4 regions of the Sulfitobacter sp. UBA1132 genome follow, and region 1 is predicted to be linked to each of the others. Evidence: riboswitches for the same ligand, from Rfam matches in the RefSeq annotation. Region 1 holds a riboswitch; each other region holds the start of a gene.

Region 1 (7,754 bases):
GCAAGCTGATCGCGCTAAAGGCGGATGTCGTCTATGTGCCCGATGGGGAACAGATGTACCCCAATGGTTTCGCGACAACTGTGTCGGTCGAAGGCATCACCCAAGGGCTGTGCGGGGCGCATCGGGCAGGGCATTTTGACGGCGTGGCCACCATCGTGACCAAGCTCTTTACCCAGACCCAGGCGGACAAGGCATTCTTTGGCGAAAAGGATTATCAGCAGCTTCAGGTGGTGACCCGTCTGGCGCTTGATCTGGACCTGCCGATAGAGGTGATCGGTTGCCCCACCATCCGCGAGGAGGACGGTCTGGCCATGTCCTCGCGCAACCTGCTGCTGTCGGATCGCGCCCGCACCTGGGCCCCCGAACTTCACCGCGCGATGGAGGAGATGGCAGAGGGGCTGCTTGCTGGTGGCGATCTCGAAACGCTCCGCGCTGCGGCAGTGTCGCGGGTGGAACGTGCGGGCTTTACGCAGGTGGAATACCTTGACCTGCGCTCTGCTGACCGGTTGGAGCTGATGACCACGCCCGACCGCCCCGCACGTCTGTTGGCCGCCGCGTGGCTGGCCGGTGTGCGGCTGATCGACAATATCGCCGTCGGTTAAATCGCTCTGGAACATGCAAAAAAGCGGGGCCCGCGAAGGCCCCGCTGATTGTCTGGCTCGGAATGGGGCGGCGTTACTTGCCGCCGATGCTGAGGGCAGAAGCCATACCGGGGGCTTTGGATTCCCCGCCCAGCTTCTCGCGCACACCGGCCTCGATCTTGTCGCCGGTGTCTTGGTCGATGTTGCGCCAGTATTCAAAGGCACGGACGAGCACCTTTTCGCTGACACCGTCGCACAGGTGGCCCACCACGTTCGATACCAAACGTTCGCGGGCGTCGGCATCCATCACCTCGCGGACAAGCTTGCCGGCCTGGCTCCAATCATCGTCATCGGGGCGCAGGGTATAGGCCTGACGCACCATGTCGCCATCGGAATACCATAGGCCCGCTTCATGCTGATGCGGCTGCGCAGAGGGCCCACCATATGAGTTGGGCGCATATACCGGATCAGACACTTTTTCAGTCCGGCCCGCGCCGTCTTTTGAATAGCTATGGGTCGGCGAGACAGGTTTGTTAACCGGAATCTGCTTGTAGTTGACACCCAGCCGCGCGCGGTGCGCGTCCGCGTAGGAAAAACCCCGTGCCAACAGCATCTTGTCTGGCGACAGACCGACGCCCGGCACCATATTGTTCGGCTCGAACGCGGCCTGTTCGATCTCTGTATGGAAATCAGTGGGGTTGCGGTTCAGGGTCAGCTTGCCGACCTCGATCAGCGGGTAGTCCTCGTGCGGCCAGACCTTGGTCAGATCAAACGGGTTGATGCGATAGGTCTTGGCATCCTCGTAAGGCATGATCTGCCACTTGAGCGTCCAGCTGGGGTAGTTCCCGTCGCGGATGTTGTTGAACAGATCGGCGCGGTGGTAATCGCCGTTGGTCCCCGCCAGCTTGTCGGCTTCATCCTGGCTAAGGTAGGCATTGCCGTCGCCCTGATCGGTGTGGAAGTGGAACTTGACCCAGAACTTTTCACCCTCGGCATTAACCAGCGAATAGGTGTGGCTGGAATACCCGTTCATCTCGCGCCAGTTTTTCGGAATGCCACGGTCGCCCATGAGATAGGTCACCTGATGTGCGCTTTCGGGCGAGAGCGTCCAGAAATCCCACTGCATATCGTGGTCGCGCATGTTGTTATCCGCACGGCGCTTCTGGCTGCGGATGAACTGCTGGAACTTGATCGGATCGCGGACAAAGAAGATCGGGGTGTTGTTGCCGACCATGTCAAAGATGCCTTCGTCGGTGTACATCTTGACCGAGAACCCGCGCGGGTCGCGCCATGTATCGGGGCTGCCGCGTTCGCCTGCCACGGTTGAAAACCGCATCACCACATCGCATTTCGCGCCGGGCTGGAAGATATTCGCCATCGTGTATTTCGACACGTCTTGCGTCGTCTCGAAGGTGCCAAATGCGCCCGAACCTTTGGCGTGGGGCTGGCGCTCTGGAATACGTTCACGGTTAAAATTCGCCATCTGTTCAAGCAGATAGTGGTCATTCAGCACGATCGGGCCATCGGGGCCGACGGTCAGCGAATGTTCATCGCTTTGAACGCGAATTCCGGCGTCTGTGGTTGTGGGAGGGGTTTGCTTCTTGTCGGTCATCTGTAGCTACTCCTTCAGGGTCCACAGGCAAAACCTGTAGCGTGACGGATGGTTCCCGACCAAATGTGTAAGGAGTTGGATAGAGCCGTGGCCGGTTGGCGCGCTTAATGGGTCGCCGTGTGAAAGCGGATCACCTGCGCGTTATCCGTCGGATCGACAAGGAAATGCCCGCAGACGCCAAAGACCTCGCGCAGGAGGGGTTCGGTCATGATCTCGGAGGGGGTGCCAATGGCGCGCAGCTTGCCCTCTTGCAAGACGCAGATCCGGTCGCAGAGCGTGGCTTGGTTCAGGTCATGCAGGGCAATGATCGCCGTTGTCGGCAAGCGCTGGATCAGTTCAAGGATCGACAGCTGGTGGCGGATGTCCAGATGGTTCGTCGGCTCGTCTAGCAGCAGTACTTGCGGCCTTTGGGCCAGTGCACGGGCGATATGGACGCGCTGTTGTTCACCGCCCGACAGCGTGTGCCAGTGGCGGTCGCCAAAGCCCGACAGATCCACATCCGCCAGCGCCTGCGTGACGATGGCGTCGTCCCCTGTGCTCCACCCGCGCAGGGCGGACAGCCACGGGGTGCGGCCCAGTTCAACGGCGTGGCGCACGGTGATGCGATCTGCGGTATCGGCGTGTTGTTCGACCAGGGCCAGCCGCTGCGCGATATCGCGCTGGCGCATCTTTGCAAGCGGAGCGCCGTCCAGTTCGACCCGCCCGCGCGAGGGTTTCTGAATCCCGGCAAGCATATGCAGCAACGTGGATTTGCCCGACCCGTTCGGCCCGATCAGCCCCAGCTTTTCGCCCGGCCGCAAGGATAGGGACACATCATTGACGATGGCGCGGTTGCGCACCCGCCAGCCCAATTCGTGACAGGACAGAATCATGGCGACGTCCTTTTGCCAATCAGGATCAGTGCAAAGACGGGCGCGCCGACCAAAGCGGTCACCACGCCGATGGGCAGCACCTGGCCCGGTACAATCACCCGTGAAATCACATCGGCAAAGACCAGAAACACCGCCCCCGCCAGTGCGGAAGCAGGCACAAGGATCGCATGACGATGCCCCACGACGATGCGCATAGCATGGGGAATCACCAGCCCGACAAAGCCGATCGCACCCACCACCGAGACCATCACCGCCGTGACCAACGCCGCCGTGCCGATCAGCAGCAGCTGCACGCGGCGCACCGGAATGCCCAAGGACGCGGCGCTGTCGCTGCCGAAGGTAAAGGCATCCAGCGCGCGGGCGTGCCACAGACAGGCCAGCAGACCGATCATCGCAGCGGGCAGGGCGCTTAGTACATCGGGCCAGCGCACGCCTGACATATTCCCCAAAAGCCAGAACATGATGGCACGGGCCTGTTCGGCATTGGCCGATTTCGTGATCATCAGCGCGGTCAGGGCGTTGAACATCTGGCTGCCCGCGATACCGGCCAGCACGATCACGCCCGCGGCCCGCAGGCCCACACCGCCCCCTGCCGCCTGCGCCAGCAAGGCGACAAAAGCGAAAGCCACCAGCGCCCCGCTGAACGCACCGATAGACAGCGAGATGGCACCACCCCCCAGCCCGAGGATGGTCACCGCAACAGCGCCCGTGGACGCCCCCGCAGAGATGCCCAGCAGATAGGGATCCGCCAGCGCATTGCGCAGCAGTGCTTGCAACACGACGCCCGACAGCGCCAGACCGGCGCCACAGCACATTGCCACCACGGCCCGCGCCATGCGGTAGTTCCACACGATGCCCTCGTCGATCTTGTCCACCGCATAGCCCGCGTTCAGCGCCTTGTTGGCCAGCACCTTCAGCACCACCAGCGGCGGGATAGAGACCTCGCCGATGGCCGCACCAAACAGCAATGCGGCCAGCAGCACCGGCGGGATGATCACCCACCAGTGCCACTGCGGCCTGCGCATCACAGAGCGGTCGATTGCGGTCATTCGGCCAGATCGAAACCGGACAGCGCGTCAGCCATCGTTTCCAGCGCATAGATCGCACGCACGGTCGGGTCCATCGCATGGGCGTCCATGGTGATGATGCGGCCCTCTTTCACCGCGGTCATCTCGCGGGCGACGGGATCGTTCATCAGGAAGGCGCGCTTTTTCTCGATGTCATCCGCAGGGAAGCGGCGGCGGTCCATTTTGGCGAGCACGATGAAGGTCGGGTCGGATTTCGCCAGAGTCTCCCATCCGACCAGCGGCCATTCCTCGGCCGAGGTCACGACGTTTTCAACGCCAAGCTTGTCCATCATATAGGCGGGCACACCCTGTTGACCTGCGACATAAGGGTCCGCCGCCATCTCGGACGACGAGAACCAGAACAGCGCCGAGGTGCCTTGGGGCAGGTTCAGCGATTTGGCTTTCTCGACCGCCTTTGCCTCGCGCGATTGCAGGTCTGCCAGCAGCGTGGCACCGGCGTCTTGCGCGTTGTAGATGAGGGCGAGCTCTTCGATGCTGGTATACAGCTGCTGGGTCGTGAACAGTTCAGATCGCGTGCCGTCCGCGCCGACAGAATTATCCTTGGCCGCGCAATCGGTGGGCATCACATAGGTCGGCACGCCCACCTCGTGAAAGCTGTCGCGGGTGCCGACCATACCTTCGGGGCCGACGTGCCATTCATACATCACGGTGACCAGATCGGGGCGTTTGCCCAACACGCTTTCAAAGCTGGGATCGTTGTCCGCCAGCCGTTCAATCGCATCGTTGGTGTCTTTGAACTCTGGCAAAACGGGGCTGAACCAGACAGAGGTTCCCGCGATCCGGTCCTGTTGACCCAGCAGATACAGGATCTCTGTCGTGGATTGCCCGATGGTCACGGTGGTCTGGGGGGCCGCGTCAAAGCTGAGCGTATGGCCGCAGTTGTCGATGGTCAGCGGATAGTCTGTCTCTGCGCCAAGCGCGGTGCTGCCTGCAAGGCTCGCAATCAGGGTCAGGCTGGAAAAAAATGGTTTCATATCAAGGGCTCCGGTTGGTCCGATGCCGGGGTCTTTGAATAGAAAGAGAAGGGCCAGCCAAATGGCGCGCGGGCGCATTTTGGTCTGCGCGTGTGGTAAGATCCGGTCCCATCATCATCCTCTCCCGAGCAACCCCGCCCGGTGTTTCAGGTTCAGTGTCGGCAGGTCTCCTGACTGACGGATCGCGGCTGTCCCCGCCTTCCCGGACCTTGAGGCCCAGTGGCATGATGGAGGTAGCTCACCGTCTACAGTTGCGGGGGCAGTTCCGGTTCATCCACACCAAAGCGCGGATGGCGAATTCCCTATTATTTCCCGAAGGAAACCGACCCGGTTTCGATGACAGTTGTCCGCCCACCCGTCAAGTTGCGTTTTTGCGGTCGTCATCGCGGGGCAAAGGCAAATAACGCGGGCCACGGTTCCGCAGAACGGGCGAGAGGCAAATAACAAACGGATGGAAAACCAAGTGGCAGCCCGTAGGGGAGTCGAACCCCTCTTTTCAGGTTGAAAACCTGACGTCCTAACCGATAGACGAACGGGCCACTTAACTTGTGAGCGCTTCTTTAGGCAAAGCCATCGGCGGGCGCAAGTGCAAGCCGCATCAGAAAGCGGGGAAATACGGCAAAAAAATCAAATCTTCTGATGCCGTATTTCAAGGGGCGTATGGCGAGAGGGGATCGTCGCGTGAAACGCGCGCCGCGCGCGGGATGCGGGCGCGCGTTTCCCTTAGATTTCCCAGTGACAACCTGTCGCTTTTTCGGAGACGGTCCAGAGTTTCTCCATCACGGGTTTGTCGTAGGCATGAGGGTTCAGCGTGCCTTTGCCAACGGGCCCTCCGGTTTGCATCCATCCGGTCGGGCCATAAAGCGCGCGCTGCGCCAACCCGTCTTCGGTCGCGCACATGACCTCGGGATACGCGCCTTTTTCGGCGGATTGCACCATTGGCGTCTTGCTCATCATCCACCAGGTGACCCGTGTGAACAGCCCGCCGCTTGTGCTGATCAGCGAGGTCGCCGACGCGCCGGGGTGGCAGACGTATACCTCAACGCGGCTATCGGTGGCTTTCAGCCGGTCCTGAAGCTTATAGGCAAACATCATCTGCGCCAGCTTGCTTTGGCTGTAGACCGCGTTGGCGCTATAGTTCTTGTCCCAGTTCATGTCGTCGAACTGGATCGTCTTGATCCCCATGTTGTACCCGAGGCTGGACACCACAACGATCCGGCCCGCGCTTTCCTGAATGCGATCAAACAGCATCCCACACAGCAGGAAGTGTCCGTAGTGGTTGGTGCCAAGCTGGCTTTCGAACCCGTCAACGGTCAGCTGTTGTGTCGGCACCTGCGCGATGGCAGCGTTGCAGATCAGCGCGTCAATCCGGGGAACAGTGCGTTTCACCTCCTCCGCCGCGGCGCGCACGCTGGCCAGATCAGACAGATCCATCCGCACAAAGCTCACCTCGGCGTTGGGACCGAACGCGTCCTTGAGCGTTTTGACCGCGGCGATGGATTTGTCGGCGTTGCGGTTCAGCATGACGACTTTTGCCCCCTTGGACAGCAGGATGCGCGTGGCCTGAAAGCCCGCACCGGCCGTCGTGCCGGTGATGAGATATGTTTTCCCCTTGAGCGATCCAAGGCGATCAGGTGTCCAGCCTTTGGGTCCGAAAGTCGTGTCCTTCATCGTCATGTTCCTTTTCGATGTCAGCGCGGCAGCGATGCGCGCTGTGTTTGATGTTGAAGGGTAAATAGCTCTCGGCTGGCGCTCAAAACAGGCGAGATCGTCGCGAATACTTGCCTGATTGTATCACGCGCTTGCGAAAGGCGGATGTGACGCGGTAGATTGCCCACATGAGCAAAGACCAGATCAGACAGCTAATTCGGAACAACGCGACCCAAGAGGGGCTGACGGGAACCGGCATTGACGGGGTGCGCCTGTTTCGGGCCAGGCAGGCGATCCCTTGCGTTCCGGCGGTCTATGAACCCAGCGTTATTGCTATCGTCAGCGGCGCGAAAGAGGCCGTGCTGGACGGGCACAGGTACATCTATGACGACAGCCGATATATGTGCTGCCCGATGTCGATGCCGGTGAAGGCCGGCACGCCGACCGCCTCTGCCGAAAGCCCGCTCTACGGGGTTATCATTTCGCTCGATAAGCGGATGATGACAGAGCTGTCGATGGAGATGGAAAATACCGGCAATGTGATTCCCGAGGTCAAAGGCGGTTTACGCGCGCAGGGGATCAGGCTGGCCGCTTGGGATGATGCCTTTGCCGACGCGCTGCTGCGTTTGCTGCAATTGGGTGGCAATCCGGCGGATACGGCGATCCTTGGCGAGGCACGGCTGCGCGAGCTTTACTACGCGATCCTGAAGGGGGAGGCAGGGCGTTTTGCCAGACAGGTCTTCGGCGCGGGCAATGCGATCGCACGGTCGATCGCGCATGTATCCTCTCACCTGGACGCGCCGATCTCCATCGATGATATGGCGTCCCGCGCCGGGATGAGCCGCGCCGCCTTTCACCGCAAGTTCAAGCAGGTGACGACGATGGCCCCGATCCAGTTTGTCAAATCCATGCGGCTTAACAATGCGGCGATGAAGATCGCAGGCGGCATGTCCGTGAACGAAGCGGCGGTTGATGTG
Region 2 (7,754 bases), on a different contig from region 1:
TCAGGCTTTGCGTCGGATCAGCTGCGCGACAGGACGCTGGCGGGGCGCGCTTTGGCCAGACCGCTGGTGATAAAGCCTGCAAGCACCGCTTTGATGATGTCACCGGGGATGAACACGGTAACGAGCGCGGCGGATTCCAGCAGCGATTTATCCAGCGCGATCGACAGGCCGATGATCCCGAAGATATAAAGCACGACGATCCCGCCGATGACCGAAGCAACCGCCGCAACGATGGTCAGCGAGGGCCCGTACCATTTTTCGACGATCAGGCCGGTGACAAAAGCCGCCACGGGGAAGCCGATCAGGAAGCCGGAGGACGGCAGCATGAAGGCACCCAGCCCCCCGTTGCCACCGGCCAGAAGCGGCAGCCCCAAAGCGACCAGCAGCAAGAAAAGCAGCACGGCCAGCGCGCCGCGTTTGGCCCCCAGCACGGTCCCGCAAAGCATGATGCCCAAGCTTTGCGCCGTGATCGGCACGCCAAAGCCAAGCGAGAATTTCGGGATCAACGCAAGTGCTGCAATCAGGGCAGCGAACAGCGCAACGAGGGTCAGGTTACGTTCCATAACAAAGGGTCCTTTGCGTAAATTTGACGGCATGTATCCCCGCGATCACAAAATTAAGCAAGCGTCGTGATCGTGACCAAAGGTCAGCGCGGGTGTTATGCAACCGGTGCGGCACAGGCCAGCAGGGCGGACACGTCCAGATGGGTTTCCATATGGTCGGCCAGCGCGTCGAGCGTATCTTCCACAGTCTGACTGTAGGAAGTCGGCCCTGCCCCCAGCCCCAGTTGCGCGAACCAGGCACTGCGGAAGCTGTCGTTGGTAAAGAGCCCGTGCAGATAGGTGCCGGTGATCTTGCCATCGCGCGACCCTGCCCCGTCGGGGATGCCGTTGATATGCGCAAAGGGCGTGGCGCAATCGGCCCCCACCGTCTGTCCGATGTGGATTTCATAGCCGTCAATCTGTGTGCCCGTGGCGGCATGGTCGGCGGTGACGCGGGTCAGGGTCTTGTCCGGGGCCATGCGGGTTTCAACATCCAGCAGGCCCAGCCCCTCTTCGCGCCCCGCGGGGCCCTCGAAGCCCTGCGGATCCTCGATAAACCGGCCCAGCATCTGGTAGCCACCGCAAATTCCCAGCACCGCGCCGCCGCGCCGCACATGAGCATAAAGGTCGATGTCCCAGCCTTGGGCGCGCAGGAAAGCCAGATCGCCGCGGGTGGATTTCGTGCCCGGCAGGATCACCAGATCGGCGTCCGCGGGCAGCGGCGTGCCGGGGGGGACCATGGTCAGCCGCACCGAAGCCTCCGCCGCCAGCGGGTCGAGGTCGTCGAAGTTCGAGATGCGCGAGAGCATGGGGCAGACGATGTGGAACCCCCCGTCGGAGGGGGCGCGCGACAGGTCCACCGCGTCTTCGGCGGGCAGCAGATGCGCATTGGCAAACCACGGCAATGTGCCGAACCCCGTCCAGCCGGTGCGGCGTTCAATCTCGCGGTAGCCGTCGTCAAAAAGGCTGACATCGCCGCGGAACTTGTTGACCAGAAAGCCGGTGATCATCGCCGCGTCCTGCGGGTCCATGACCACTTGGGTGCCGACGATCTGGGCGATGACGCCGCCACGGTTGATATCTCCGGCCAAGACAACGGGTACACCTGCGGCGCGGGCAAAGCCCATATTGGCAAGGTCGTTCTGGCGCAGGTTCACCTCTGCCGGGCTGCCGGCGCCTTCGACGATGATCAGATCGGCGCTTTGCCCGAGGATACCGAAGCTTTCGAGCACGGGGGCCATCAACCCTGCGCGGGCCTTGCTGAAGTCACGCGCTTGCAGGGTGCTGTGGCGCTGCCCTTGCACGATCACCTGCGACCCGCTGTCGGTTTCGGGTTTCAGCAGGATGGGGTTCATATGCACCGACAGGGGCCGTCTGCAGGCGATCGCTTGCAGAGCTTGGGCGCGGCCGATCTCTCCGCCGTCCTCGGTGACGGCGGCGTTGTTCGACATGTTCTGCGGCTTGAACGGTGCCACGGAAAGCCCCCGACGCGTGGCCGCGCGGCACAGGCCCGCCACCAGCATCGATTTCCCCACATTCGATCCGGTGCCCTGGATCATGATGGCGCGGGTGGGCATGGCGGGACCTCGTGTTTTTTGTGCAGCTCTTGGTGTCAGCCTGCGCTGATCCCGTCAAGCATCCGCGGACGGCCTCTGCGCATTGGTCGCCCGCGGGAAAATCCGCGCAAAGCGGATTTGGCCCCTGCGTTATGACAGGCGCAGCTTGACAGAGGCCGGCAAATGACCAATGCAGGGCGTATGTTGGTTCCTGTCCCAGACAGGCGAAGAGGGAACGCGATACGCATTGATCCAGCCTTGGGTCAGCGCAAAGCGCAGCCGCCCCCGCGACCGTGACCGGAGAGAGCTTTCAACCACTGGCCCCTAGGCTGGGAAGGTGAAGGTTCGCAAGGCAAGCTGCCTTAGATCCGCAAGCCGGGAGACCTGCCAGCATAGTTTGTAACGGGCGAACGGGGTGTTTCGCGACTGGCCTAGAACGCTGTTCGCATGTCGTTCGCTGCTGGCGATCCCCCTTGGCCCATCGACGTATGAGGCAAGATATGACCACCACGGATCAACCGGTCACCGTCACCATCTGCACCACCTGTCGCGCAGGTCAGATCACTGCCGAGGACGCGCCGCGCCCCGGCCAACAGCTGTTTGACGCGCTGTCGGGGCATCTGCCCGACGGTGTGCAGCTGCGCGGAGCCGAATGTCTGTCGGCCTGTTCGCGGGGCTGTTCGATGGTCCTGTCGGGTGGGCCGTCGCGCTGGACTTATGTGTATGGCGATCTCGACACTGACGCGCATTTGTCCGATATCGTGAAGGGCGTCTCTGCCTATGCCCAGACCTCTGATGGCGTGGTGCCCTGGCGCGAACGCCCCGTGGTCTTCCGCAAACAATCCATCGCCCGCATTCCCCCACAGGAGCCTACCGAATGACCAACCTTACCAAAATCCCCGTTACCGTGATCACCGGCTTTCTGGGCGCTGGCAAAACCACCTTTATCCGTCACCTGATGGAGAACGCGGGCTCCAAGCGTCTGGCCGTGCTGGTCAATGAATTCGGCACCGCCGGTGTGGATGGCGACATCCTGAAATCCTGCGCGATTGACAATTGCCCCGCCGAGAACATCGTCGAGCTGGCAAACGGCTGTATCTGCTGCACCGTGGCCGATGACTTTATCCCCACCATCGAAGCCCTGATGGCCCTGCCCGAAACGCCTGATCATATCCTGATCGAGACGTCGGGGCTGGCGCTGCCAAAGCCTTTGCTCAAGGCGTTTGACTGGCCAGCGATCCGGTCGCGCATCACCGTGGACGGCGTGATTACCCTGGCCGATGCCGAAGCCGTGGTCAGCGGGCAGTTCGCCCCCGATCTGGAGGCCGTGGCCGCGCAGCGCGATGCCGACGACAGTCTGGACCACGAAACGCCTTTGTCCGAGGTGTTTGAAGACCAAATCGCCTGCGCCGACATCGTGCTGCTGTCCAAGGCCGATCTGGCAGGCCCCGACGGCGTCGAGGCCGCGCGCAAGGTGATCGAGGCGCATGCGCCGCGCAAGCTGCCGATCATTCCGATGACCGAAGGCGTGATCGACCCGCGCGTTGTGCTGGGTCTGGAAGCCGCCGCCGAAGATGACATCGACGCGCGCCCCAGCCACCACGACGGGCATGATGATCACGAACATGACGACTTTGAAAGCGTGGTGATCGACATGGGCGAGGTCGCCGATGTCGCCACCCTTGAGGCCGCCGTGTTGCGCTTGGCGCGCGAACAGAAAATCCTGCGCGTCAAAGGCTATATCGCGGTGCAGGACAAACCGATGCGTCTGCTGGTGCAGGCCGTGGGCGAGCGCGTGCGCAGCCAGTTCGACCGCCCTTGGGGGGACATGCCGCGCCGCAGCCAGCTGGTTGTGATCGCAGAGCATGATCACGTGAACGAAGCCGCGATCCGCGCGGTGCTGGAGGGCTAAGCCGCCATGCATGTCGTCTTTCGCGAAAGCCACGGACTGGACCAAAGCGATCTGCCCCAAGACCTGGGGCAGACGCCGGCGGATCTGGTGGTGCTGTCCTTTTCGGACAGTGATCTGGGGGCTTTCGCGGCGGGCTGGCATCGTGCGGAAGGGGGCTTGCCGTCGTTGCGGCTGGCCAATCTGGTCGCGCTGAAACATCCGTTGTCGGTCGATACCTATGCCGAACAGACCCTTGCAGGGGCCAAGGCGGTATTGGTGCGGCTGATCGGGGGCGAAAGCTATTGGCCTTACGGGCTGGCGACCTTGCAGGATATGGCGCGCAAGCAGCAGATCGCGCTGGCGGTGCTGCCTGCGGACGGGCAACCGGACCCGCGGCTCGACGCGCTGTCGACGCTGCCGCATTCGACGTTAAGACGCTTGCAACATCTGTGCGATACGGGCGGCGCGGTGGCTGCGCAGGCGGCACTGGCGCAGCTGTCGCTGGCCGCGGGGCTTTACGCGGGGCCGGCCAAAGGAGCCAAGACCGTGCCGGAAGCGGGGTTCTACCGCCCCCACACTGGCGTGATCCCTGCGCCGGAACCCTCCGACAAGCCGCGCGCGATTGTGACCTTCTACCGGTCCTATCTGACGGCTGCCGATACCGATCCTGTGGATGCGCTGATCACCGCGCTTGACGCGCGCGGCTTTGACGCCGTGGGGCTCTTCGCGCCCAGCCTCAAGGGGGACACCGCGCCGTGGATCGCGCAGCAGATCGCCCGGCTTGATCCGGCGGTGATCGTGAACGCCACCGCTTTCTCCGCCCAGCGCGGGCCGGATGAACCATCTGTTCTGGGCGCATCAGATTGCCCCGTGGTGCAGGTCGCCCTATCGACCGCGCGTCGGCGCGATTGGGCCGGATCAGAGCGCGGGTTGTCCCCCACCGATCTGGCGATGCACGTCGTCTTACCCGAGGTGGATGGCCGTCTGTTTGGCGGTGTCGTCAGCTTTAAACAGCCCGGCAAACGGGACGAGGCGCTGCAATACAGCCGTTTCGCCCATCGCGCCGACGCGAACCGCGTGGATTTTATCGCCGATCGCGTGCAGCGCTTGCACCAGCTACGGGTGCAGGGCAACGCGGCAAAGTCTGTGGGGGTGGTGCTGTCCACCTACCCCGGCAAAGGTTGGAACATGGCCCATGCGCTGGGGCTGGATGCGCTGGCATCGTTGCGGGAGATGACGGCCCAGCTGGCGGCGCAAGGCTATGACGTGGATGCGGGGGACTTTGCCGATACGCAAACGGTTGCCAGCCGTCTTTGCACCGAAACGCTCCGCTGGCCGCTGGCAGAGTATGAGGCCGCGCTTGCAAAGCTGCCACAGGCGTTGCGCGATGACCTGACCGACAGCTGGGGCGCGCCGCAGGATGATCCGCTGTTTCACGACGGGGCGTTCTGTTTTCCGGCGCTGCGCAGTGGCAAGCTGCTGGTCGCCTTGCAACCCGAACGCGGGGCGCTGGCCGAACGGGATGATGACTATCACGACCTGAGCCGCACGCCGCGCCCGGGCTATGTCGCCTTCTATCTGTGGCTGCAACAGCAGGCGGATGCGATGGTGCATGTCGGGGCGCATGGCACGCTGGAATGGCTGCCGGGCAAATCCGTCGCCCTGTCTGACGCCTGCTGGCCCGAGGCGCTGATCGGCCCGATGCCGGTGATCTATCCCTTTATCGTCAATGACCCCGGCGAGGCCGCGCAGGCCAAACGCCGTATCGGGGCCGTGACCGTGGGCCATATGCCGCCCCCTTTGGTGACATCGAAGCTGCCCGAAGACTTTGGCCGGTTGGAGCGACTGCTGGATGAATACTCGACCGCGGACGGGCTGGACCCTGCGCGGCGCGACCGGCTGATCGCGGATATCCGAGCCGAGGCGCAGGGCCGCGGGGTTGAACAGGACCTCGGCCTTGATGCCAGCGCCAGCGCGGCAGAGGCGCTGACCCGCATCGACCGCTTCGTCTGCGACATCAAGGAAACGCAATATGGCGACGGGCTGCATGTCTTTGGCGCGGGCGATCATGGGACGAGCGAGGTCGACGGGCTGATCGCGGCGCTGTCTGCGCGGTTTGTGCCCCCCGGCCCGTCGGGGTCCCCCTATCGCGGACGCAGCGATGTGCGGCCCACGGGGCGCAACCTGTTTACCACCGATCCACGGGCCGTGCCCTCGCGCGCGGCCTATACCCAAGGGGTGAAGCTGGCCGAGGAATTGTTGCGCAAGCATTTGCAGGATCACGGCGACTGGCCCAAGGGGTTGGTCATGGACATGTGGGGCTCTGCCACCATCCGCACGGCGGGCGAGGAGTTTGCCATGGCGCTGCATCTGGCGGGTCTGTCCCCCCGCTGGGATGACGGCAGCGACCGTGTGAGCGGGTTCGACATTCTGCCGCTTGCGCTGTTGAACCGTCCGCGCATTGACGTGACCCTGCGGGTGTCCGGCCTGTTCCGCGATATGTTCCCCGGTCTGGCGCAGCTGTTCGAGACGGCAATTGCCAAGCTGGCCGAGCGTCCCGAAACGGCTGCTGATAACCCCTATCTGGTGCAGACCCCCCGTGTCTTTGGCCCGCGCCCGGGATCCTATGGCTTGGGGATCGGCACCGCGATGGACGATTATTCCGACGAGGCGCGCACAGCGGCGGGCGAGGCGTGGCTGGCTGCGTCGTCCTACGCGATCGACGCGCGCGGAGAGATCACCTATGCCCGCGACGCGCTTGAGACGCAGCTGACGCGGGCCGATAGTTTCGTGCACCTGCAAGACCTGCCCGAGACCGATCTGTTGATGGCAGAGGATTACGCCGCCCATGAAGCCGGCTTTGCCGCCGCGATGCAGCGTTTGGGCAAGGGCGGGGCTGCCGCGCTCTACCATCTGGATGCCACCCGCCCCGACCAGCCTCGTGCCCGCACCCTGACCGAGGAGCTCGCCCGTGTGGTGCGCGCCCGTGCCGCCAACCCCGATTGGGCCACTGGCATGATGACGCATGGTTTCCGCGGTGCCGCCGAGATTGCCGCGACGCTGGATCACCTTGCCGCCTTTGCGCATCTGGCGGGCGTCGTGCCGGACCATCTGTTTGACGCCATGTTCGATGCCACGCTCGGGCGCGATGATTTGGTCGACTTCATGCAGGACGCCAACCCGCAAGCGCTTGCTGCATTGCGCGCGCGGTTTGATGCGCTGCACCGGGCGGGGCTTTGGACGTCGCGCCGCAACTCTGTCCTTGCCGAATTAGGCACCCCCGCATGAGCGCGCCGCTGGTCTTTGGCTGGTGCCCCGGTGCGCTGCGGCCGATGATGTCCGGCGACGGGCTGGTGGTGCGGCTACGTGTGCCGATGGGACGGCTGAGCCCTGACCAGATCCGCCGCGTTGCCACGCTGGCGCGCACCTATGGCAATGGCATGATCGACCTGTCGGCCCGCGCGAACCTGCAACTGCGCGGGGTGACAACTGATAGCCAAGCCGCGCTGATCGACGGGCTGCGCGAGATTGGCCTTGTCGATGCCGATCTGGCGGCAGAGGCGCGGCGCAATATCACCGTGACGCCGTTCTGGCAGGATGGGGACGACAGCCACCGCGTGGCGCAAGCTCTGGCCCATGCGCTTTCCGATGATGGCGCACCCGACCTGCCCAGCAAGTTCGGCTTTGCGATCGATTGCGGAGCACGGCCTGTGCTGACGTGCACCTCTGCCGATATCCGGATCGAACGTAGCGCCGCTGGCTTGA
Region 3 (7,754 bases), on a different contig from region 1:
AGCGCACCGCCGCCTTTGACCACAATCGAATCCATCCTTCAGCCTTCCTTGGTTTGGCCGGTCGGCCCGTTATCTGTCTGCGCGTTATTATTTTGCGTGTCGTCGCTTTGGCATTTGTCGCTGCGCGCACGCGCTTGTGCCTTGCGTCGGCCCATATTGGCTTTCAGCGCGGCTTTCAGCCTGTCTTCCCGCAATACATTGGGTTTTGGCGGCTTTTGTGGGGCGGTATCCTTTGACATGTCGATTGTCTAGCGCAGCGGACCGATATGGTCCAGATTACGCTTGCACCATATTGCGAATGGGTCTAATCACCCGCCCACAGTGCTGGAGTAGCTCAGTGGTAGAGCGCGTCATTGGTAATGACGAGGTCGGGAGTTCAATCCTCCCCTTCAGCACCAGATCCCCCCTTTAAACATATCGCTTTGCCCTGATGCCTTATTTATCTGGCGTTGCGGTTTTGGCATGTGCCATGGATGCGCCTGAAGTCGTCGCAGCACCCCCTGCCCCGGAACATCCCGAATCACGATGGCATAAGAAAACCCCGACCGCTTGCGCCGCCGGGGTTTTGATTTTCACGTGAAGCAATTTAGCCGCGATATGTCAGACCGGCAAACAGACGGCCCTGATCGCGGTGGCGACCCCCGTGGACCGACCCTGCAACCGATGCCACACCGGCAATCAGCGACGCGGCGGCCAGCACAAATGCGGTCAGGATACCGGCGTTACGCGCGGTTTGCGCAGCTTCAACCGCTGCTTCTTTCGCCTCTGCCGCGGCTTGTTCAGCCTCGGCTTTGGCAGCGGCTACAGCGTCTTCGACTTCTTGACGTGCTTCCTGCGCTTGGGTCACGATTTGGTCCACACGCTCTTTCGCCTGCGCCTGGGTCAGATCGGTGCGTGCAGCAACAGCGCCGGCAAGATAGGTCCGGTCTTCCTCGCTCACCTCACCCGTGCGGTAGATATTCGCAACAATGCTGGCGGTCTGCTCTGCCAGTTGCTCGGGATCGGCTGTCAGGCGGTCGACCTGATTGGGGCGCAAAAGCTGGTTCGACAGGTAATCTGTCGGATCATTCTTGGCCTCATCCGGGATTGCAGCACCCGCCGCATCGGCCAGTCCGGAGGCAGCACCTCCCACGGCAGAGCCCGCAGCTTCGACGACCGTACCAGCCGCTTTGCCTGCACCCGCAGCAACATTGCCCGCGGTATTGGCTGCAAAGCTCAGCGCGCTTGATAGCATCACGGCGGTGATCACAGAGCCGAGGCCCCAAACAACCAGACCGTTGATCCCGTCACGTGCAGTGACTTCATCATCCGTAGCGCTTTCGACGCGGCGGCGCATACGGCCCGCGATATAACCACCGGCAAGATAGGAGGCGACGAGCGTGATCACCATCCACAGCGCGGTCAGCACCAGTTCAAGCGTCGATGAGTTGTCGGTTCCGTCCAGCGTAATCGACGACAGGCCAAGTGCCGCGCCGAAGGTGGTCAGCAAGAGGCCAATCGCCACAGCGACAACGGTGCCCGCGAAAATTGCGGGCCAGTCGACATAGGATCCATCGGCAGTTTTTTCAGTGAGTGTCGTGTTCATGTAAATGCCTCCCCGGCGTTTGCTTACGCCAAGCCGACCAGCGACAGCACCGCCATAACCACGACCACAAGACCAACGAGATAAATGATACCGCCCATTTTGAATACTTCCTCTTTGCGTGCCAGACGCGGGATGCACTGGCTTCACAAAGGCAACGTCAGGGAACCGGCATAGTTCCGCTGACCGCGCAAATTACCCGTACTGCGGGAGATGACAACGTGAGCGGGACGGACGGTGACTACGGGTCGCCCTGCCACGTACCGTCAAAGATCATCTCGTCCACGGGGAGCCGTTTGCTCCAGCCTTTCACCTCAAGCTCGGGGGTCTGGTAAAGCTCGTCCACGTGGCCCAGACACAGGTAGCCGACGATTTCTATCCGGTCGGGGATCTTCAACAGGTCACGCAGATCGGCATCGCGGAACACGCTGACCCAGCCCATCCCGATGCCCTCGGCGCGGGCGGCAAGCCAGAGGTTCTGGATCGCGCAGACGGTGCTATAAAGATCCATGCTTTGATTATGGGTGCGCCCCAGCACGACCTTGCCGCCACGGCTGCGGTCACAGGTCACGCAGATATTGACCGGCGCCTTGCGGATGCCTTCGAGCTTCAGCGACCTGTAGGTTGTCTGGCGGTCGCCCTCGAACATCTGCGCGGCTTCCTCGTTGGCGCGGTTGAAGGCTTGCCAGACCTGATCGCGTGCGGCCTGATCGCGGATGACGATGAAATTCCACGGCTGTGACAACCCGACGGACGGTGCGTGATGCGCGGCGGTCAGTATGCGGTGCAACACATCCTCGGCCAGTGGATCGGGTAAAAACTGATCGCGTACATCGCGGCGGGTAAAGATCGCCTTGTAGACGGCGTCGCGTTCAGCATCTGAAAAAGGCGCGGCGGGTGCCAGCGCAGAGGGTATCGGCATTGTTCAGTCCCCAACAATACGTTTATGCGCCAATCCCGCTGTCCATGCGGGGCAAGCTGTACTGTCTGGCCGGTCTTCTGACTTAGGGTCGTCTGGTCCGCGCGCCTTCCCGGAATAATCCAGTGGCCTATGCGCAAACCATCCCCATTACAGCGTTGGGCACGTGCCGGAGTTTCACCAGCTTCCCGATTCTTCCGCGGGGCGGACACCAGACCCGGCCATTGGGCCACGGCTGTCCGCCCGGAACAAGCCCTAACGCGGGGATCAGCCGCGTTTGGTTGCGAAAATCTTCTTCATTACGGCGTCGAACTCGTTCCACGAGATGACGGCCTTGTTGCCTGCATAGCCGTGATAATAGGACCGCCCGTTAGAGGTCGGGAAACCGGCCCAGATACGTGCGAGGTTTTCCATAAAGCGGTGGCGGCTGATCTTGCCCTTCTTGAACGCGTTAAACCCCGCATCGACCAAAAGGATATCGGCCAGCCCGTCCTGAACCGCCGAGGTAAAGCGGTCATTCTTGCTTAGCCCCGCCTGTCGCACCAGACTGCGCAGCGTGGATGGAATGAATTGGTATCGACCGATGGCATGCGGTTGGCCCGGCGTGCGGTCGATCCAGCGGTAGATTTCGCCGATGGTCATTTGCGTCGGACGCTGTGGCGGCAGCCGTTTGGCCCCGTATTGCACGGCGTCATAGCCCTTCGGACCTGCCTCGGCCCAAGCGATGAGACTTTTAAGGTCGGCGGCAGTGCTGACCCCGCTGAGCTCTTGGAATGACCGGCTGCGGCTGCTCACGGTCTTGGACCGGACCTGCGCTTTGGGCTGGACCTTATGGCGCAGCTTGATCTGCCCCTGCCCTGCGGATTGCATGACGTTGAACGAGATGTCGCTTTGCATGGCAGAGCGCGCACCGGACAGGCTGAACCCTTCGGCGCTGACAGTGGTAGCGGCCAGAAGTGCCGCGGTTGCGATAATTGGTAGTGTGCAAGTAACTTTCATATCATCCCCCATGATGAAAAAATTTGTCATGGGACCATGGTGACCGCAGACGCCCGCGCTTTCATTTGCGCAAGCAGGTGGGTCGGGGACATGGACGGATAGGCCGGCATATCTTTTGGGATAGGGCGCTATCCCGCGGTGCGGTTGCCCCCTCCGTTCAGACGGGCGTGGGCAGTGTGGCACGCGGAACGGCCCCGGTGTTTCACGCGAATCCAAAGAGGGGATTCGCGGTAAAGCACGGAAAAAACGCATAGCCCGCGACCCGCAAAAGGGGCGTCAAGCCCGCATCCGGGGGCTAAGCCATGATATTCATTTACTTAATTCCCGCGCAGCGGTGGTCGTTTTGTCGGAGTTGCGCTATGATTAGTCGCAAATACATAAAATGGAGAGCATCTAATGACAGATGAAACGTCGCCGGGTATCCCGACACCCGACGGGGCCGCTGCCGTAATCGACACGGATTACGAGATCGGCCAAGACAACAAAGAAGGCAGCGTGGGGCCCTTCGGCTTCGACATTCACAACCCGGTCTTCGCGATCTCGGGTGTGTGTATTGTTGCCTTTGTATTCTACACCCTCGCGCTGCCCGAACAGTCTGGCGCGCTGTTCACATGGCTGTTCTCGTCGGTGACAAAGGGCTTTGACTGGTTCTTTATCTCTGCCGGCAACATCTTTGTGCTGTTCTGCCTGTTCCTGATCGTCACGCCTTTGGGCCGTGTGCGTCTTGGCGGGGCCGAAGCAAGCCCCGACTACACCTACCTTGGATGGTTCTCGATGCTGTTCGCGGCGGGCATGGGCATCGGTCTGATGTTCTATGGCGTCTCTGAACCGCTATCGCATTTCTCGAGCTCCATGGGTGGCACTGCTGTTGGCGAAGACGGCCTGCGCACCGATTGGGCACCTTTGGGCGCGGCCGCGGGCGATCAGGCCGAAGCGGTGCGTTTGGGTATGGCGGCCACGATCTACCACTGGGGCCTGCACCCCTGGGCGATCTATGCCGTTGTTGGTCTGGCGCTGGCGCTGTTCAGCTATAACAAGGGTCTTCCCCTGACCATCCGCTCTGCCTTTTACCCAATCCTGGGGGAACGCGTCTGGGGCTGGCCCGGTCACGTGATCGACATTCTCGCCGTATTTGCAACGCTCTTTGGTCTGGCGACATCGCTTGGTCTGGGCGCCACGCAAGCCAACGCGGGCTTGAACGAGCTCTTTGGTGTGGCGGTTGGTCCAACAACACAGGTTCTGCTGATCACCGGCATCACCGCGATTGCGACCGTGTCCGTGCTGCGCGGCCTTGATGGCGGGGTCAAAGTCCTGTCAGAGATCAACATGGGTCTGGCGTTTTTGCTGTTGGCCTTCGTGCTTTTGGTCGGACCGACGCTGGCGATTCTGTCGACCTTCGGGTCATCGCTGCTGGCCTATGTGGAATATCTGCCCGGTCTGTCCAATCCGATCGGCCGTGAAGACGTGAACTTTATGCAGGGCTGGACATCGTTCTACTGGGCATGGTGGATCAGCTGGTCACCTTTCGTCGGCATGTTCATCGCGCGCGTCAGCCGTGGCCGTTCCGTACGTGAGTTCCTGACCTGCGTCCTGCTGATCCCGAGCCTCGTTTGCGTCCTGTGGATGAGCGTCTTTGGCGGCGTTGCGATTGATCAGGTGATCAGCGACGGCTACACCGCCGCGCAAGAAGCCGAGCTGCCACGCCAGTTGTTCGCCATGCTGGATGCGCTGCCGCTTGCCGGGATCACATCGCTGATCGGGATCGTCTTGGTCATCGTGTTCTTCGTGACCTCGTCTGACTCCGGCTCGCTGGTGATCGATACGATCACGGCAGGCGGCAAGGTCGATGCACCTGCGCCACAGCGCGTGTTCTGGTGCATCTTCGAAGGTGCCGTAGCGATCGTATTGCTGCTGTCTGCGGGCGGGCTCAAGTCGCTTCAGTCGATGGTTATCTCTACCGGATTGCCCTTTACTGTGGTGCTGCTGTTCCTGTGCTACGCAATCTTCCGCGGCCTGCGCGCCGAGATGAAGACGCAATAACGCACCCCTACCCGACCTTTGTGCTTTGCCGGTCAAAGCGCCTCATACCCCCCGCCGCCCGGTGCTGCGGGGGGTATTCTTTTGCACGGCACAGACAAAGAAAAACGCGCCCAAAGTATTCCGACTAAAACTGTCGGATTGACATACCCTATAATTTCAATCAGGTTTATGGAAACGTCTAGCCACCCCGCGTGCGATCACGGGGACGCCCGACACATATGATGTGAGGAGTCCCACGATGAGACCATTCCCCAGAACGCAAACTGCCGTTCACCGTCAGGACCAAGCCGCAGGGCTGCCTGATGATCGGTGCCGCGTGCAACGTTCCTTTTCCATGACCATTGATAGAGCAGCCCTATGACATTTCATGCCCCCCCAAAGACCCAAGCCCCGATGAACGCGCTGCCGACCTACTCTGCCCGCGACCTGACCGAAGGCGGAGATCTCGCCCAAATCGTGCTGGATACCCAGACCTACACCCTGCGGATCACACGCGCTGGCAAATTGATCCTGACCAAATGAATGACGCGCATCAGCACCCCGGCGGTGCCCCGGTAGGGTTCATCACAGAGCTGGACAGCCTTCAGGCCGCGTCGGTCATCTATTTGCGGATGTGGTGTGACGGGCCTGACGCACAGGAAAAAGTCAGCAGCGATTTTGCAAGCGTCCTCGGCCATACCAACGGGAGCAAGGCGCTCGCTACGTTTGAACAGCTATGCTCGCTCTGTGCACGGTTCGGGCGGCGGCCTTTGATGCGCCATTCGGTCACGTGCAAATGTCTGGGATCGGACGAATCCTGCTTTGCGAACTTCATCGCGACAGCCACGGACGGACAGCGCGAAGACGCGATGCTGATCGCGACCCTGCTGGTTCGCGCCGATATGGCCCCGCTGGTGGCATCGCTTGCCGCGGATTTCGGGCTGGCGCTTAAACGGATGCGCCTGAGCGCGCCAAGCCAGGTCGCGCAAATGGAAGCAGCACCGACGCTGCATTAACGGGCGTTTCTCGCGCCCGATCAACGCCTTACGTGCAACGCTACAGCCCATTGAAATTTTTGTAAGGTTGCCGAAGTTTAATACTTGATTATTTTTATCAGTCTTAGTAACCCGCCCATGAATAGGTAGCCAATCGTCCAGACCAGCCCCCTAAAAACAGCCCGAATGGGCAATGACGAGGGCGATATGACTCAGACGAAAACACCACACAGCTTGCGTGGCCACACGGCCAGCCGCAGCATCGGCATGATGACGGCCGCCGCCATCGGCGCGACGTCTCCTGCAGCACTTTATGCGCAATCCAGCGACGAGCCGCTGCTGCTTCCCGGGATCGAGGTTGAAACCTCAGAGCCGCAGGCCGCCAAGCCCAAGCCACAACCCGCCAAGAAACGCGCCGCGGCGGCCCCTGCCCCCCGCGCGACACCGGCACCCGCCCCTGCACCCGTCGTGGCCGAGGCCCCCGTTGCTGCTGCCCCCGCCGCGCCCGTCGCCGGCGAGAACGGTCTATCGCCCTACGCCAACCCCGAAGCCGGATATCAGGCCGTTCAATCGGGCAACTCGCTGCTGACCCAACCGCTGGTCGATACACCGCGCACGGTTACCGCAGTCACTCAGGAAGTGCTGCGCGATAAGAACGCGACATCGGTGCGTGAGCTCGCCCGCACCACCCCCGGCATCACATTGGGCACTGGCGAAGGCGGCAACGCATTCGGCGACGTTCTGTTCATCCGCGGTTTCCGGTCCTCCAACGACGTTTTCATCGACGGCGTGCGTGATTCCGGTGTTGCCGTGCGCGAAACATTCATGGCCGAACAGGTCGAGATCACCAAAGGCCCGTCTGGCTCCATCGGTGGGCGCTCGACCACCGGCGGCGCGGTCAATCTGGTGACCAAAAAGGCGCAGGATACGGATTTTGTCAAAACCACCACGACCCTTGGCACCGCCGATCTGGCACGTCAGGAAGTCGACTGGAACAAGGTCTGGAATGACCGTTTCAAGACCCGCATCGGTGCCGTCGCCCAAGTCAGCGACGTTGCCGGCCGCGATGGTAGCAAAGACGACCGTCTGGGTCTGTCCATCGCTGCCGAATACGAAGCGACCGACCGTCTGACACTGGATTTCGAAGCCTACCAGCTGCAGATGAAACAGATGCCGGACTGGGGTGTGCCATGGGATGGCACCAACGGCGTGCCCTTCACCGAATCCGCTGCAGGCCGTC
Region 4 (7,754 bases), on a different contig from region 1:
CCAAAGTCTTAACCGGCCTAGGGCAGACACCGGAATCTGCAGCGAGATCGAATAAAATCCATATCACCGCTTGACCTTCCATTAACTGGAAGCCCTATCTGAGGGGCAAGACACCCCAAGGAGACGGCTGATGGGCGATGTAGTTGCGATAAATTTTGGAATTGGCGGTATGAATTGCGCCTCTTGCGTGGGGCGGGTCGAGACCGCGCTTGGGCGCGTGGAGGGTGTGCAGGACGCCCGCGTGAACCTCGCCTCGGAAACCGCGTCGCTGCAGGTGGCATCGGGTTTCGACCCCAAGGACGCCGTCGCCGCACTTGCGACCGCAGGCTACCCCGCCACCTTGCAAACGCGGCGCTATGCCATTGAAAACATGTCATGTGCATCCTGCGTCGGGCGGGTCGAACGCGCCTTGGCGGCCGTGCCGGGTGTGGTCGATGTCAGCGTCAACCTCGCCCGGGAAGAGGCCGTGGTGCAGTCGCTTAGCGCAGAGCCGGATGCCGCCATTGTGCAGGCTGCGCAAGCCGCGGGCTACCCCGCCACCCCCGTGACGGACACCGCATCTTCCCTCGCGCCGGACCGCAAGGTTGAAGAAGCCGCGCATCTTAAACGTATGACGCTGCTGGCCGCGGCGCTGACCCTGCCGGTGTTTGTGCTCGAGATGGGCGGCCATATGATCCCCGCGTTCCACCATTGGGTCATGTCGACGCTGGGGCAGCAGCTGAGCTGGTCGATCCAGTTCGTACTGACCACCATCGTTCTGGCATGGCCCGGGCGGCGCTTTTTTGTCACCGGCGTGCCAGCGCTGTTGAAACGCACGCCTGACATGAACTCTCTGGTGTTTCTGGGGGCCACGGCGGCATGGGGCTTTTCCACCGTGGCGCTGTTCTTGCCACAGTTGCTGCCCGCCGGTGCGCAAGCGGTCTATTTCGAAGCCGCCGCGATGATCGTCACGCTGATCCTGCTGGGGCGCACGCTAGAGGCGCGGGCAAAGGGCCAAACCGGACAAGCGATCCGCAAGCTGGTCGGGCTGCGCCCCAAAACCGCGCGGGTAGAGCGAGACGGCAACGTGTCAGAGGTTGCGATCGACGCGATCACCGTCGGCGATCTGATCCATGCGCGCCCCGGTGAAAAGATCGCCGTAGACGGGACCGTGACACGTGGCAGTTCCTATGTCGATGAAAGCATGATCACCGGCGAACCCGTGCCCGTCGAAAAACTGCCCGACACGCGTGTGGTCGGAGGGACGGTGAATGGCACCGGCGCGCTGGTCTACCGCGCGACCCATGTGGGCGCAGACACGACCCTGTCGCAGATCGTGCGCATGGTCGAGGACGCCCAAGGTGCCAAGCTGCCGGTGCAGGATATGGTCAACCGCATCACCATGTGGTTCGTGCCCGTCGTCATGGCGATTGCCGCGGCCACCTTCCTTGTCTGGCTGGCGTTCGGGCCGCAGCCGTCCTTGGGGCACGCTCTGGTGGCAAGCGTCGCGGTGCTGATCATCGCCTGCCCCTGTGCGATGGGGCTGGCCACGCCGACCTCTATCATGGTGGGCACAGGGCGAGGGGCCGAGATGGGCGTACTGTTCCGCAAGGGGGACGCGCTGCAGGTCTTGGCCGAGGTCGATACCATCGCGCTTGATAAAACCGGCACGCTGACCGCCGGTCGGCCCGAGGTGACGGATCTGGATGTCTTCAACGGCTGGTCGCAGGCCGATGCGTTGCGGCTCGTCGCGTCGGTCGAGGCGCAGTCAGAGCACCCGATTGCCAGCGCCATCCTGCGCCATGCCGAAACAAAGGGGCTGTCGCTGGCAGCGGTGACCTCTTTTGCCTCGCAAACCGGCCACGGCGTACGCGCCGAGGTCGAAGGGCGTCGCGTGCTTGTCGGGGCGGACCGTTTCATGCAGGCCGAAGGGGTCTCTCTCGGCGCGGCAGAGGGGCGGTCGGCAGCATGGGGGGCAGAGGGCAAGACACCGCTTTTCGCCGCCGTGGATGGGGCGCTTGTCGCGATGATCGGCGTCGCCGACCCGATCAAGGAAACGACGCCCCAAGCGCTGGAGGCACTGCACGAAGCGGGGCTGAAAATCGCAATGATCACCGGTGACAACAAGGCGACGGCGCAGGCGATTGCCGACCGTTTGGGGATCGATACCGTGGTCGCCGAAGTGCTGCCCGATGGCAAGGTCGCCGCGCTGGAGGACCTGCAACAGGCGGGCCACAAGGTCGCCTTTGTCGGGGACGGGATCAATGATGCGCCCGCGCTGGCGGGGGTCGACGTGGGTATCGCCATCGGTACCGGGACGGATGTCGCTATCGAAGCGGCCGACGTGGTGCTGATGTCGGGCGATCTGCAAGGGGTGGTGAACGCCCTGCACATCAGCCAGCACACCATGCGCAATATCCGCCAGAACCTCTTTTGGGCCTTTGGCTATAACGCGCTGCTGATCCCCGTTGCAGCCGGTGTGCTCTATCCGCTGTTCGGCGTGCTGCTGTCGCCCGTGCTTGCCGCCGCCGCCATGGCATTGTCGAGCGTCTTTGTCCTGTTCAACGCCCTGCGCCTGCGGTGGATCGCCGCCGCAGCAACCGCCTAATTCAACGAAAGGAGACGTCCATGAACATCGGTGACGTGTCGAAAAGCGCAGGTCTGCCTGCCAAGACCATCCGCTACTACGAAGACATCGGTCTGATCACGCCCGCGCGTGACACCAACGGGTATCGCAGCTTTTGCGACAGCGACGTGCATAAGCTGACGTTTCTGGGCCGTGCGCGGGCCTTGGGCTTCACGATCGAGAATTGCCGCGACCTGCTGGCGCTTTGGGATGATCAGGATCGCGCCAGCGCCGATGTCCGCGCCATCGCCCAGCAACATCTGGCGCAGATAGAAAGCAAGATCGCGGACCTGCAAGATATTCGTCAGACCTTGACCCATCTGGTGCATGAATGCGCTGGCGATGACCGCCCCGATTGCCCGATCTTGCAACGGCTCGAAAAGCTGTAGCGCGCGTGTCTACCGGCGCAGCAGGTAGATATCCATGATCCAGCCATGGGCGGCGCGGGCCTCTGCCCGTGTGGCGATGATGCGGTCGCAGACTTGATCCAGCGGGCCTGCGATGCGACGCTCGTTCGGCATGCCGGCATAGGCGGTCCACCAGATGTGCACTCCGCTGTGCTGCCGCAACACCTCGAAGGCGCAGGTGCCGTCCAGCATGACGGCAATCGTATCCACTCCCTGTGGCCAGCCATGATCGCGCAGCTGCCGACCGGTGGTGATGGTGACGGGATTGCCGATGGTGTTCAGCGGGATCGCATGGCCCGCCGTCAGTACCTGAAGAGAGGTGATCCCCGGCACGACATCGACGGTGAGTGTGACGGCCTTTTGCAACCGCTCCGCAATGCGCAGGGTGCTGTCATACAGCGACGGATCCCCCCAGACGAGAAAGCCGACACGGCCGCCTTTGGGCAGGGTGCGCTGCATCTCGGCCAGCCAGACCTGCGCAATGGCATCATGCCAATCGTGGACGCCCGCGTGATAATCAGGGTTGGCGGCGTCGCGTTTGGGCAGGGTGAATTCGTGAATATCAGGCCCGTCCGACCGCAGCACCTGGGCGCAAATCTCGTGCCGCAGGCCAGCCAGATCATCCTTGCCCGCGCCCTTGGACGGAATCAGGATCACATCGCAGGCATTCAGCGCATCGATGGCTTGTAATGTCAGGTGTTTGGGATTGCCGGACCCGATGCCGATCAGTGAAAGCGTAAACATCTTGAGGCTCCGGCAGGGGGTGACGCGGCCCGCAGAGTAGGGGGCCGCGTCGGGTCTTGGATTATTCAGCGGCGGTCTGCGTCAGACGTTTGGTGAACAGCGCGCTGCTCGCGAAATCGCGCAGGGTTTTCGCGGCGGCGAGCACGGCCAGATCCACCAGCGGCTCGATCAGGATGACCATCATATAGGCCCCGCCAAAGCTGGCGACAGCGGCGATGTTGCTGGCGGCAAAGCCCTGACCGTAGATGGCCCAGAACGCCACCCAGCCCACAACGCCCGCCTGAAACGCGGTCGACAGCTTGAGCGCTTGAACATAGGTCAGATCAACATAGGCGGTGTTGGGCGCGATGATGCGTTTGGCCAGCGCCGAGACCATGAACAAGGGCACCAGCAGCGTGGTGACGTTCATCGTGTATTGCGGCAGGTCGATGGGGGCAAAGAACACGCCCTGCGCCAGCAGACCAAGCGCCAGACCCGCAGCCGCAGGGGCCACGCCGAACAGCAAGAACAGGGTCGACCCGAGGATCAGGTGCACTTCGCTCACGCCCACGGGGAAATGCGGGAAGACCTGAAAAAAGACAAAGGTCAGCGCGGTGGCCACCACGGCTCCGCCCGCAAAAGGCACGACGCCTTTCTCACGGACAGAGTCCATTGCGGTTTTCGCGGTGTAGGCCGCAGCACCGGCGGCGGTGCCATAGGACAGGACCAGCTTGGCGCCGGTCACGACTTCGGGTTCGATATGCATATTCAGGTCTCCTTACCGTCTTCCCCGACGGCATAATGTAAAAGCCGCCCCGGGGGAGCAGCCAGTTGGATCGGGGATCATCCCCATGACGGCAGGTCTCCTGACTTTGTGCGTCCATGCGTGCCGCGCCTTCCCAGGCGGTGTGGCCCAGTGGCAATGCGGGTTGCTCTTCACTTACAGGTGCGGGGGCAGTTCCGGATTTGGCACCTTTGCTTTGGCACCGCACCGTATTCCCTTTTCACCCCGATTGCCCGAAGGCGCACGGGGAACCGTCCGGAATAGGTGGTCATTTTCGGGCTGGTTTTGTCAAGTCATCTATTCGGTCAACGGCCCGTAAAGGATCAGCGCAGGCGCTGACGTTGCGGGATCCAGTGGCAGATGGGCAAGGCTTTCCACGGTGTGGCGGCTCAGCTTTTGATCGGGGGTCGATACCGCCTCTGCCAGCAGGGCTGGGGTCGAGGGGGGCAAGCCCGCCTCGATCAGCCGCGCGGCGAAACCTGCAAAGGTGCGGCGGCCCATGTAGACGACCGTGGTCGCCGTAGGGTCGGCCAGCGCCGCCATGTTCAGATCTTCGGGCAAGGCACCCGATTCGCCGTGGCCGGTGATGAATTGCACCCGCCGCGCGGTCAGCCGTCGGGTCAGCGGGATCATCGCCGCCGCCGCCGCCGAAGACGCCGCCGTCACACCGGGGATGATCTCGAAGGCGACGCCTGCCGCTTTCAGCGCGGTCAGCTCTTCTTCAAGCCGGCCAAACACGCCCGCGTCCCCACTTTTCAGCCGCACCACCCGCGCGCCGGTCAATGCGTGTTCGACCAGCAAACGGCTCACGTGATCCTGCTTCGGAGACAGCCGTCCGGCGCGTTTGCCGACCCCGATCAGATCCGCCTCGGGCGAGACATGTTCAAGGATCGGACCCGCCGACAGATCGTCGAACAGAACGACTTCGGCCTCTTGCAACCGCTTTACCGCTTTCACGGTCAGCAGCTCGGGATCACCCGGACCGGACGAGACGAAAGAGACAAAACCGCTCATGACGCCCCCGCAATCAGGTGAAAGAAGGTGCCCGTCGCATGGCCGCGGCGCGAGCCTGTCTCGGGCACTTCGGCCCCATTGGCATCGACCACCCGCGCCAGCGGCGTGTCTGGTTGCGACAGGATGGTCGAGTAGTGGAATTCATGTCCCCGCAACCGCGCGCCCGCGTCATAGCCGGGGCCGGGTTCGTTCAGCGTGGCAAGCCGGTAGCCCAGATGCATCTTGCGCTTCTCATAGCTGGTTTCCAGCCCCAGCAGCCCCGCCATCTGGTGCCGCACGCCTTCCTTGTCGACCAACCCGGCCCCCATCGCCATATAGCCCCCGCATTCCCCATGCACCGGGCGCGTCGTGGCGAATTGTTGCAGGCTGTCGCGGAACTGCGCGGCAGCGGCAAGGCGTCCGGCGTGCAGCTCGGGATAGCCGCCGGGCAGCCAGCAGATGTCGGCGCTGTCGTCCGGTGCCTCATCCGCCAGCGGCGAGAAGGGCAACACCTGCGCACCCGCGGCGATCCAGTGGTCCAGCAAATGCGGATAGATGAACGAAAACGCGGCGTCCTTGGCCAAAGCGATCCGTTGACCGGGGGGCGGGGGCAGCACATCTGGCCCGTCGGGGATACTGCGCCCTTGGGCGGCAGCGACGATCAGATCAAGATCGATATGCTGCGCGATGAAATCTCCCGCCGCATCCAGCAGCTTCATCAGCTCGGGCTGTTCCTCGGCCTGCACCAGACCCAAGTGGCGTTCCGGCAGCGTGACCGATCCCTGACGGGGCAGCGCGCCCAGAACGGGGATGCCGACCTGCTCCATCCCGAGACGCAGCAGCGCCTCGTGACGGGGGCTGGCGACCTTGTTCAGCACCACACCCGCGACATGCACATCCGGGCGCATCGTCTTGAACCCAAGTGCGGTGGCCGCAGCGGATTGCGCCTGACCCGATACATCCAGCAGCAACACCACCGGCCAGCCCGTCATGGCAGAGATATCGGCGCTCGCCCCGTTCGAGGTTTCCCCCGGTTGCGCCACACCATCAAACAGCCCCATTGACCCTTCGATCAGGGCCAGATCGCCGCCATGGGCGGTGCCGATCAGATTGCACAACACACCCGATCCCATGGCCCAGCTATCGATATTATAGGACGACCGCCCGCAAGCCGCGCGGTGAAAGCCGGGGTCGATGTAATCCGGCCCGCTCTTGAACGGGCGCACGTCGACGCCGCGACGGCTGAGCGCGTTCAAAAGGCCCAACATCAAGGTGGTCTTGCCCGTGCCCGACGCCGGGGCCGAGATCATCAGGCCCTTGGGCAGTTGCGTAGTCTCCATCATTCTGTGCCCTCGGGAAAGCGCGGCTCTGTGCCCACGGGGCGGAAGCGGCGGTCGTAATCGCCCGCGTACAGACAGCTTTCGCGGAACTCCTCAGCCGTCAGCGCGCGGCCCACAAGGATCAGCGCCGTGCGCCCGCGTTCGCCGTCGGTGGCGTCGATCACGCTGCCCAAAGTGGCCCGCACCACCCGTTGATCCGGCCAGCTGGCGCGCCAGACGATGGCGACGGGGCAGTCCTCTCCGTAATGAGGGGTGAGCCGCGCGACCACATCATCCAGCACATGCACCGACAGGTGGATCGCCAGCGTGGCACCCGTGGCGGCGAAATTCTCGAGCGTTTCACCCTCGGGCATGGCCGACGCCCGCCCCGAGGTCCGCGTGAGAACAAGCGACTGCGCCACACCGGGCAGCGTCAGCTCGTTCCCCAAAGCGGCGGCGGCAGCGGCAAAGGCGGGCACGCCGGGGGTGATGTCATAGTCGATGTCCAGCTCGCGCAAGCGGCGCAGCTGCTCGCCCATGGCGGACCAGACCGATAGATCACCCGAATGAAGCCGCGCCACATCCTGCCCCGCATCATCGGCGGCCTTGATCTCTGCCATGATCTCGTCCAGCGACAGCGACGCGGTGTTCACGATCTTCGCATCCGCAGGGCAGTAGGACAGCAGCTCTGACGGGACCAGCGATCCGGCATAAAGACACACAGGGCAGGCCGCGATCAGGTCGCGCCCCCGCAGGGTCAGCAGATCAGGGGCACCGGGGCCCGCGCCGATAAAGTGAACAGTCATGGGGCAATTCCTTCCGCGATAGCTACGGTGGCCATGCCATTGGGGCTGGTCACACGCAAGGTCGTCAATTTGGCACCGCGACCGGCAACGCGCAATGCGGCGGCCTCGGCAAGTGAT

Evidence for each region. A riboswitch is a leader RNA that binds a small molecule or an ion and turns the genes downstream of it on or off. The one in region 1 is predicted to bind cobalamin.
Region 2: linked by a shared signal. The riboswitch ahead of B4F27_RS17345 (DUF1636 family protein) and the one ahead of B4F27_RS09245 (ABC transporter substrate-binding protein) in region 1 are both predicted to bind cobalamin.
Region 3: linked by a shared signal. The riboswitch ahead of bluB (5,6-dimethylbenzimidazole synthase) and the one ahead of B4F27_RS09245 (ABC transporter substrate-binding protein) in region 1 are both predicted to bind cobalamin.
Region 4: linked by a shared signal. The riboswitch ahead of B4F27_RS17410 (energy-coupling factor ABC transporter permease) and the one ahead of B4F27_RS09245 (ABC transporter substrate-binding protein) in region 1 are both predicted to bind cobalamin.

What each region holds. Positions count from the first base shown of each region.
Region 1 covers NZ_DCAN01000011.1:331,268-339,021, forward strand. Annotated here, with positions in the region: gene panC (pantoate--beta-alanine ligase) at 1-602, shown strand, start outside; gene B4F27_RS09230 (catalase) at 676-2,193, opposite strand; gene B4F27_RS09235 (ABC transporter ATP-binding protein) at 2,298-3,065, opposite strand; gene B4F27_RS09240 (FecCD family ABC transporter permease) at 3,062-4,090, opposite strand; gene B4F27_RS09245 (ABC transporter substrate-binding protein) at 4,111-5,127, opposite strand; cobalamin riboswitch at 5,271-5,469, opposite strand; tRNA gene B4F27_RS09250 (tRNA-Glu) at 5,592-5,666, opposite strand; gene B4F27_RS09255 (SDR family oxidoreductase) at 5,851-6,798, opposite strand; gene B4F27_RS09260 (AraC family transcriptional regulator) at 6,966-7,754, shown strand, end outside.
Region 2 covers NZ_DCAN01000021.1:101,779-109,532, forward strand. Annotated here, with positions in the region: gene B4F27_RS17335 (biotin transporter BioY) at 18-563, opposite strand; gene B4F27_RS17340 (cobyric acid synthase) at 659-2,119, opposite strand; cobalamin riboswitch at 2,287-2,504, shown strand; gene B4F27_RS17345 (DUF1636 family protein) at 2,599-2,979, shown strand; gene cobW (cobalamin biosynthesis protein CobW) at 2,976-4,010, shown strand; gene cobN (cobaltochelatase subunit CobN) at 4,017-7,277, shown strand; gene cobG (precorrin-3B synthase) at 7,274-7,754, shown strand, end outside.
Region 3 covers NZ_DCAN01000008.1:20,741-28,494, reverse strand. Annotated here, with positions in the region: gene murA (UDP-N-acetylglucosamine 1-carboxyvinyltransferase) at 1-35, opposite strand, end outside; gene B4F27_RS06210 (hypothetical protein) at 39-239, opposite strand; tRNA gene B4F27_RS06205 (tRNA-Thr) at 324-398, shown strand; gene B4F27_RS06200 (hypothetical protein) at 587-1,585, opposite strand; gene bluB (5,6-dimethylbenzimidazole synthase) at 1,824-2,504, opposite strand; cobalamin riboswitch at 2,555-2,732, opposite strand; gene B4F27_RS06190 (hypothetical protein) at 2,769-3,530, opposite strand; gene B4F27_RS06185 (BCCT family transporter) at 3,897-5,540, shown strand; gene hemP (hemin uptake protein HemP) at 5,898-6,062, shown strand; gene B4F27_RS06175 (hypothetical protein) at 6,059-6,535, shown strand; gene B4F27_RS06170 (TonB-dependent receptor) at 6,722-7,754, shown strand, end outside.
Region 4 covers NZ_DCAN01000021.1:114,514-122,267, reverse strand. Annotated here, with positions in the region: gene B4F27_RS17425 (heavy metal translocating P-type ATPase) at 131-2,587, shown strand; gene cueR (Cu(I)-responsive transcriptional regulator) at 2,608-2,994, shown strand; gene cobF (precorrin-6A synthase (deacetylating)) at 3,004-3,756, opposite strand; gene B4F27_RS17410 (energy-coupling factor ABC transporter permease) at 3,818-4,501, opposite strand; cobalamin riboswitch at 4,575-4,788, opposite strand; gene cobA (uroporphyrinogen-III C-methyltransferase) at 4,817-5,533, opposite strand; gene B4F27_RS17400 (cobyrinate a,c-diamide synthase) at 5,530-6,855, opposite strand; gene cobM (precorrin-4 C(11)-methyltransferase) at 6,852-7,637, opposite strand; gene B4F27_RS17390 (cobalamin biosynthesis protein) at 7,634-7,754, opposite strand, start outside.